DNA from 4 places in the Paenibacillus sp. Marseille-Q9583 genome. Region 2 is predicted to be linked to each of the others. Evidence: predicted binding sites of a transcription regulator. Region 2 holds the regulator's gene; each other region holds the start of a gene.
What was found. The regulator Rex, encoded in region 2, represses fermentation and respiration genes when NADH is low (regulators of the CRP and FNR family bind a similar motif). The targets are predictions, from matches to a motif close to TTGTGAAATATTTCACAA.

Region 1 (2,209 bases), on a different contig from region 2:
GAAACAATCGAACCTTCATAAGGCTTGGTATCACTACCACATAAATGTTTAGCTAGAACCATGCCTTGTTCAAATAGTGGAGCCACCAGTCCGTAACACATACCGCGATGCTCGGCACATTCACCGATGGAATATACATTCTGCATGGAAGTTTGCAAATAATCATCCACCAAGATCCCACGATTTACGGAGATTCCGCTTTCTTTTGCCAATGTCACGTTCGGTTTGATTCCAACAGCCATTACCACAAAATCTGCCTCAAGCGTACTGTCATCACTAAAACGCAATCCACTTACTCTCTGTTCCCCGATCAATTCTATCGTTTGTTTGCCCATAGCAAATTTCACACCTTGACGCTCAAGCTCAGCTTGCAGCATCGAGGAGGCATTCCGATCAAGCTGACGCTCCATCAGATCTTCCATCAAATGAACTACGGTTACGTCCATGCCTAGGTTCACAAGACCTTTTGCCGCTTCCAGCCCAAGCAAACCCCCGCCGATGACAGCCGCTTTGCTGTATTGTTTGGCCGCTGCCAGCATCGCATCACAGTCTGAAATATCCCGGAATCCTACAACGCCCTCTTTATCACTGCCAGGTACAGGTAAAATAAACGAATTCGAGCCTGTCGCAATAATCACTTTGTCATAGGGCACTATCATCCCGTTATCCGTAACAACTTGCTTCGAGCCTTCATCAATTCGTGTCACCGTTGTTCCCGTGTGTAGAGTTATACTATTGTCTTCATACCAATTCCAGTCGTTTAGGATGATATCATTAAGGGTCTTACTTCCTTCAAGAACATAAGACAACATGATGCGATTGTAATTGGGGTGAGGTTCACTTCCAAAAACCGTGATGTCATAAGCTCCACCCAGCTTCAATATCTGCTCAATCGTACCTATGCCTGCCATACCGTTGCCGACTAATACTAGTTTTTCTCTTATCGTTGTCATGGTTAGGTGCCTCCTCAAGCTTATGAATACCTGATCAATTTCTCTTCTACATATTGGAATTATACGGTTCAAATTCAAGTCGTCATTGTGATTGCAGTCACTTTAATTGTGAATATTTTCACACTTCAGTGTACTGATAATTGTTACATATCTTTTCCACATAAAAAGCCAGATTAACGATTCTGAACAACCGTTGATCTGGCTTAATGTACGATTTTTTAGCGTAAAGTCAATAAAATTTCCAATTCATCTTGAGCCCTGAGCTTCATATCCATTCCATCATCGAGTAGTTGTTTTCCATTCACCTTAAGCTTCCATTCTTCATTACTAAGAGGAGTATAATCGTCGACGGAAAGCACCTTTTTATTGTCATCGGCCAACTGTACGCTACTACAGCTTTTGAGCAGATCTCTTACAGTTAAATCCTCTTTAAATAACATAATATACGTATGATGCAAGTCTACTTCTACACTTCCACCGTTCAAGGTCAGCCTTACAGTTTGAAGTGGTGCTTGATGGTCCTTTGACTTCGCGGTGAAGACTAGCTGTGAATCATACCCTACAGTATTATTCCAATCCGCATTCCCAATGATTTGACCGCCCATCTGAAGCTCCCAAACCATTCCCGCCTCTAGCGAAAAATTCTTTACCGAAACAATGCTTGAGTTATCCTCAGCAAATGTGGCAACATTACTACCTTTCAGTAGCTCCATGATCGATATTCCATTTCTATAACTCCCACTAAGTAACCTATCTGATGGTTTAGTAAGCAGTTCATTATCTCCAACCCTTATCGATATTGTCGGTCCCTCTGATCCTGCCACACCATTATTAGCATTACTATTGCCGTCATTGTTAGTAGAGCATCCACCTATTATGAATACAATGACTAATCCTAGCATCAATTTCCACAAAGATCGCATGGGCATCCTGGCACCGCCTTGTCCCGCCTAATGACCCTATAGCGTCTCAGGCTTGTAAAGTTATGTATACTGTCTTTTTAAGGATAACTTAAACAAGCCATGTTCTCAAATAAGTAATAATAAGCTTACTTTCAGTATCTTTAATTATCTTCCTCTTTTTGCTCATTCAGCGTCATTTCACATATTCTGGGGGATTTATCCCCCTCTTTCTGCTCATTCAGCTTCATTTCGCATATTCTGGGGGATTTATCCCCCTCTTTTTACTCGTTCGGCGTCATTTCGCATATTCTGGGGGATTTATCCCCCTCTTTTTGCTCATTCAGCGTCATTTCG
Region 2 (2,209 bases):
TTGTGATTTTGTACTTCCTCTGGACATAAGCCAATTACGCCTCTCATCAGTACGGAACGGATGCCTGATAATTCGACTACCTCTGCTACTCGGTCCATATGATCGTACATATCCAAGAAGGTTGTAGTACCACCTTTTAGCATTTCCAGTACCGACAAGGAGGTTCCCCAGTATACATCTTCTCCAGTGAACTTCGCTTCCATCGGCCACATCTTCTCTTGAAGCCACACCTGAAGTGCTAAATCATCTCCATAACCACGAAGCAATGACATTGCGGCATGGCCATGTGTATTTACCAGACCTGGCATAAACAGCAGACGACTGCCATCAACAACTTGCACATCATCTTCCATTAAAGGCTCTTTTTTTCCTATGTAAGTGATCAAATCATCTTCAATAGTCATATATCCATTCAGAACCGGCTCATCCGTTCCCGGAATAAGAAAACGCCCGCCCTTAATTATCGTTTTACTGCTCTTCATTTCCGGTTTCTTCCTTTCCGTCTTTCAAATAATAAGCAAGGCTTTGCAAATCCGTTGTAAAATCGGCAGCATGAACCCGGATATTCGATGGTGTTTTTAGAATCACTGGTGCAAAATTCAAAATCGCCTCAATACCAGACTCAATGAGAATATCTGCTACATTCTGCGCTTCTGAATCAGGCACAGTAATTATCCCAATTCGAATACCTTGCTCACGAACCGTCTGACCAAGCTCCTCCATCGGTTGAACGGTAAGAGAGTTGATTTTCCGCCCTACCTTAGGTGCATAGGAGTCAAATATAGCGGTAATCTTCATAGTATCTTTCAGATAAGCATTGTAATTCGATAATGCATGTCCAAGGTTACCGGCTCCTACTAAAGCCACATTCAATTGTTGATCCAGCTTCAGAATATGACGGATTTTTTCAATAAGATAAGTTACGTCATACCCGATACCTTTTCTACCAAAGTCTCCAAAATAAGCTAAATCTTTACGAATTTGAGCAGGATTCAAATCAAGTTTTTGTCCTAGTTCTTGTGAGGAAACGGTTAATATTTCACGTTTCTGGAGATCATTCAAGAAACGCAAGTACACAGGAAGTCTGCGAACAACGGCTTCTGATATTTTATCCGATTTCATAATTTACCTCCTAATTTAAGTGATATTCTGTTCAATTCCTATCGAAATATCTGCACCTCGTCTCAAGGAAGAGCGGTATTCTTATACCGCCCTTCCTTGTAGAGTGATTAATAAGATCGATGACGTTTTTTTCAAGAAACGCCTCCGTCTTCCAACCACTCCGCTATACGAGGAACCATTTGATCCGTAAGCATATGCTCCATTTTCGGGCCAGGCAACGAATAGAGGAAATACTTCCCATAGTGAGATTCGATCACCCTTGTGTCATACACAATAACAATACCCCGATCTTGCGCTGTCCGTACCAGCCTCCCAAATCCTTGCTTGAAGCGAATAACCGCCTGAGGAACAGACAACTTCATGAACGGATTCTTTTTCTGGGCTTGTAATAACTCAGACTTCGCTTCCGCTAGGGGGTGGTTTGGCGGTTGAAATGGGAGCCTCACGATGGCCAAGCATGTTAATGCTTCACCTGGAATATCTACACCCTCCCAAAAGCTGCTTGTTCCTAACAGTACAGAAGCTGCACTGTCCTGAAAACGGCGGATCAGCTTGCTACGGCTGCCCCCCTCCACGCCTTGACCTAACACCGTGATCTCTTGTGAGGCTAGAGCCTCTTTCAGAGGATCATAAACCTGGCGTAGCATCTTGTAAGAAGTAAACAGGACAAGCATCCGCCCACGTGTTGTAATAGCTGCTTCTGCTAGTGACTGTACGAGTGTATCGACAAATCGGGCATCGCCTACACTACCCTTCACACTAGGGAAATCCCGCGGAATAACTAACAGCGCCTGCTCCCGATATTTAAAGGGAGAAGGCAGGAGTGATGTCATCAGACGCCCCTCTTCCGCAGCTTCATTAAGTCCGAGATTATCAATCATAAACTGGAAAGATTTATCGACAGAGAGTGTCGCCGAAGTCAGTACGATACTTTTCTTCTTGTCGAAAAACAGCTCCTTAAGCTGAGTACTAACATCAACAGGAACGGCATACAGCTGTAGCGATTTACTGCGATAATTTCCATTCGCCTCCAGCCAATATACTACATTCTCATCATTTAATCCCATAAAAAACCGTACTTGCTCAC
Region 3 (2,209 bases), on a different contig from region 2:
CGAGCAAAGCAAATCCGATTCCGACCATTAAATCAAACAGGTAATGGACGAGAAGCGGTGGCCATTCATCCTTTGGGAATTCCTCGAGCCCCGTTACCTCTGCGTTAAAGTTTCCAAAAGCCAGGAAGCTGAGCAGCTTCGGCAGATGAAGAGCTCCTAGAACGTCATGCTCTGCATTCAGCCATCCCATTAGGACCAAATCCACACCGCTACCCGTCTCAAAATGCCACTCTGCCGCTGCAAGCTTCTCAGGCTGATGCTCGGCCAAAAACTTGGCGGAGACATCTCCAGCTAACGTGTTCAGCAAGCCAAACAGCAAAACAACCGCCATCATGAGATTCAAGGATTTTTTGTGGTATGCGGACACTCCTTTTCTCAGCATCGCAAAGGCTGCAATCCCGGCTAACAAGGCAGCTCCAGTCAAATAGGCCGAGCTTAATACATGAAACACCTTGGAGAACGTCGCCGTATTCAGCATCGCTTGCACCGGGTCAATCGCAGTGAATTGGCCTGCTTCCATGACAAAGCCTCCAGGCTGGTTCATGAATCCGTTCACCGTCGTAATAAAAACGGCAGACATGCCTGCCCCGGCGACAATCGGAATCGTCAACAGCCAATGGATATAAGGATTTTTGAACCGATCCCATGTATACAAATAAATGCCCAGGAAGATGGCTTCAAAAAAGAACGCGAACACTTCCATGAATAACGGAAGTGCAATAACATTCCCAGCCAGTTTCATAAAATTCGGCCACACCAGAGCCAATTGTAGTGAAATCGCTGTACCGGTCACGACACCAACCGCTACAGAAATGACAAATCCTCGAGACCACCTCTTTGCCATAAGTGTATAATGTGGATCCTTTTTGCGGATCCCGATGAACTCTGCAATAGCGATCATTAGCGGTATACCGACGCCAATCGTCGCAAAAATAACGTGGAACCCGAGAGTCAAGCCTGTCACCAGCCTGCTCCATAGTACCGTATCAATTGCCATTCTTTACTGCTCCCTTCAAACGCTGTTCATTTTTCGTCATAAGTTGATGCTTATGATTAGGCCGGCTAACTCTTAGGCTGTATTCAATATCAGGTTTAGCAGGGCTCAGCGACATCGTTGCCTGTTCGTTTTAGTATGACGTTTCTCGTTCTTTGATATGTAAAAAGAGAAAAAATTCACAAAGCAAGAGTTGGCGAGCCTGATTTACCTGATACTGAGCAGTCAAATTAATAACGTGACCTAATGATTAAAATCATCTTATCTTAAATTGCAAGTAATTCAATCACAGATATCTCTTAATCCCTAAACGTTCAAGAAAGGGTCAAATCTTTCTGACAACTCAGTGAATAACACAAAAAGAACCCAAAAGAGCTATTGATTCAATAGCGTATATATGATTTCACAAGTCTCCTCCTACTTTGATGTTAGAAAAAAGATATTTTCTCATTTTTACCTCTAATATATACCCCCTTTTGCAACAAAAAACACTGACTCAAATCATCAGTGTTTTTGAATTAAAGCTAATGTTATCTTCGTCATGACAAATCTTTCTCCATTTCATATTGCTCGATATATACGTCAAGACCAACGCTTTTAAGGAAACGTATAGAATTTGTATCTCTTTTGTTTACATTATTGACGGTGATGATAGAATGTCTCTCTCCCATCCAATGAAATAAGTAACGTCCAAATCCCCGGTTTCTTTTTTCTCGCAAAATACCGAACTGTAGAACTGCTCCGTTGGCCGATTTTATTACCGCGTATCCACAAATCTTATTCTCTTCCCTTATCGTGACCACATCGTATAAATGCGGGTTTCGTAAAATTGCATGAACAGATTGTTCCCAAGAAGGTTCAAAATTCCAATAAGAATGTACCGATGTCCAATCGAATTCTTCCAGTCGAACCGTAGCAATGGAAGTAAGACTATGATCGGCCGGAAGGGTTACATCAATACGCCCCTTGAAACAAGCCAATTCTCTATGGATTTGAAATCCTACGGCGGTATACGCTTTTATAGCTTTCTCATTGCTTTGGATCACTTCAAGCAAACACTTTTGAATATGAGCTTCTTTAAGGATGGGAAGAGCATGACGATAAATTTGTTCGACTAGCCGTCTCCCTCTATATAAAGGAACGACTCCTGTACCAGTATTAAATGCCGTACTTTCGCCGTTACGATCCCCGATGCCATGCATAACAAATGCAACC
Region 4 (2,209 bases), on a different contig from region 2:
ATGGTATTAAATTAGCGCTGAATGAGAAGGTAAGTTCTTTTGCTGGTGAAGGTGGTAAAGTTACCAAGGTTATCACAAGCGAAGGGGAGCATGAGGCGGATCTTGTAATTCTCTGCATCGGCTTCCGTCCGAATACTGAGCTGTTAAAAGGTCAAGTGGATATGCTGCCAAATGGCGCAATTCTGGTCAATGATTATATGCAGACCAGTTGCCCAGATGTGTATGCCGCTGGTGACAGCTGCGCGATTCATTACAACCCTACAGGTAAGCACGCTTATATTCCACTGGCAACCAATGCCGTACGGATGGGCACTTTGGTCGCACGTAACTTAGTGAAAGAGACGATTCCTTATATGGGTACTCAAGGGACTTCGGGCATTAAGATTTATGAAGATAATATCGCTGCTACCGGTCTTACTGAAGAAGGGGCTAAGGCTGAAGGAATGGATGTAGAAACTACCATGATTATTGACAACTACCGTCCAGAATTTATGCCAACCTTCGAGCAGGTGCAATTAAAAGTGGTATTTGATCGCGCCACACGCCGCATTCTCGGAGCGCAAATCTTGTCCAAAACGGATTTGACGCAATCGATCAACACAGTATCTGTATGTATTCAAAATAAAATGACAATCGATCAGCTTGCCTTTATCGATTTCTTCTTTCAACCTCATTACAACAAGCCTTGGAACTTCCTGAATACAGTAGGCCTCGAATCGCTACCGGCATCAGTACCAAGCAAAGAGGCAGTAACCGTATAACTTAATTGCATATGAACAATAAAGTGGGTAAACCGGAGCCAAACATGGCTCCGGTTTTTTGTGATTGAAGCTGGTACTATTTACCGTTAAAATAATATGGGGCCTGTTCTTACAATTGTAATTATGGATGCGCTTCGTTAAATTTGACATGTCAGTGAAAAGTTTCACTTAGTTTTTCATTAAGTGATAATTATCACGTTAATGTGTTTTATGACACGCTACAATGGTCGTAAAGGAACAAATTTTAAGTAAATAGATGAAGGGGATAGGAATCATGGCTTATAATAAACCGCAGCAGATTGCCGCAGTCACGGTCGAGAACGGCATAAAAAAGGCGCATAATCCTTTAAGCACCGTACTAATTCTGGGCTTTCTGGGAGGAGCGTTTATCGCGCTCGGATTTTTACTGGATATTCGCGTTATTGCTGGGGCACCACATGAATGGGGATCCATCGCTAACTTTATTGGAGCAGCTGTCTTCCCTGTTGGGTTGATTCTAGTGCTGCTTGCAGGGGGAGAACTACTGACAGGCAATATGATGGCTGTGCCACTTGCTTTTATGGCGAAGAAGATATCCTTCTGGGAAGTGGTTAAGAATCTCGTATTGATTACCCTAAGCAATCTGGCGGGAGCTTTGTTTGTAGCTTACTTTTTCGGTCACGTGGTTGGTTTAACCTCTGACGGTGTGTATTTGGAAAAATTAGTGGAGATGGCAGGACATAAGCTTGAAGCAGACTTCTTTCCGGCATTTGTTTCCGGTATAGGTTGTAACTGGCTCGTAGCTTTGGCGGTATGGCTCTCCTATGGAGCAGATAACTTCAGTGGCAAAATCCTCGGCATCTGGTTCCCGACGATGGCTTTTGTAGCTATCGGCTTCCAGCACGTTGTAGCCAACATGTTCTTAATTCCCGCAGCTATTTTTGAAGGTTATTTTTCATGGGGAGAGTACTTCAACAATTTTGTTCCGGTATGGCTAGGCAACTTGACGGGTGGTGCAATCTTTGTTGCGGCAGCTTATTGGATGGCTTACCTGCGTAAAGAGCCTGCATCTATTCAGTCCGTGGACAGCATGTCCGGCAGCGGTATAAAGAAACACGCCTAAACCTATCTTATAGAACACTCCTTAGAATAGTCGAGGGGTGCTTTTTGCTGTATAGACAAATAAAATCCGCCGTGATGTATCCGAGTTCGGGGGAACGAAATCGGATGCACGGCGAATTTTAAAAGGGGGAGTGTTTCTAGGCTCTATTACCCCGACTTTGTAATAACGAAACACTTCATTATTGTTTAGTCTACTTTACGGAAGACAGCGGCAACTATAAAATATAAATAGATAGTAGAAATAGGGAGGACTCGGACGTGAAAGGTGCCACTTTTTTCTCAGCTACGGTAGAAGTTAGCCCTAAATAAGAGGTGAAGTATACTAATACTTTATCACGATAGCACGT

Region 1: the regulator Rex is predicted to act here: its motif matches at 1,060-1,077, upstream of nirB (nitrite reductase large subunit NirB).
Region 3: the regulator Rex is predicted to act here: its motif matches at 1,162-1,179, upstream of ACWNM1_RS17765 (cytochrome ubiquinol oxidase subunit I).
Region 4: the regulator Rex is predicted to act here: its motif matches at 914-931, upstream of ACWNM1_RS00440 (formate/nitrite transporter family protein).

Annotation. Positions count from the first base shown of each region.
Region 1 is NZ_CDRJTB010000048.1:9,869-12,077, forward strand. It holds gene nirB (nitrite reductase large subunit NirB) at 1-953, opposite strand, end outside; gene ACWNM1_RS20155 (hypothetical protein) at 1,172-1,882, opposite strand; gene ACWNM1_RS20160 (hypothetical protein) at 2,137-2,209, opposite strand, start outside.
Region 2 is NZ_CDRJTB010000018.1:1,627-3,835, forward strand. It holds gene ACWNM1_RS10835 (amidohydrolase) at 1-482, opposite strand, end outside; gene ACWNM1_RS10840 (redox-sensing transcriptional repressor Rex) at 469-1,122, opposite strand; gene dinG (ATP-dependent DNA helicase DinG) at 1,254-2,209, opposite strand, start outside.
Region 3 is NZ_CDRJTB010000038.1:21,219-23,427, reverse strand. It holds gene ACWNM1_RS17765 (cytochrome ubiquinol oxidase subunit I) at 1-997, opposite strand, end outside; gene ACWNM1_RS17760 (GNAT family N-acetyltransferase) at 1,534-2,209, opposite strand, start outside.
Region 4 is NZ_CDRJTB010000001.1:104,358-106,566, reverse strand. It holds gene ACWNM1_RS00445 (FAD-dependent oxidoreductase) at 1-761, shown strand, start outside; gene ACWNM1_RS00440 (formate/nitrite transporter family protein) at 1,036-1,863, shown strand.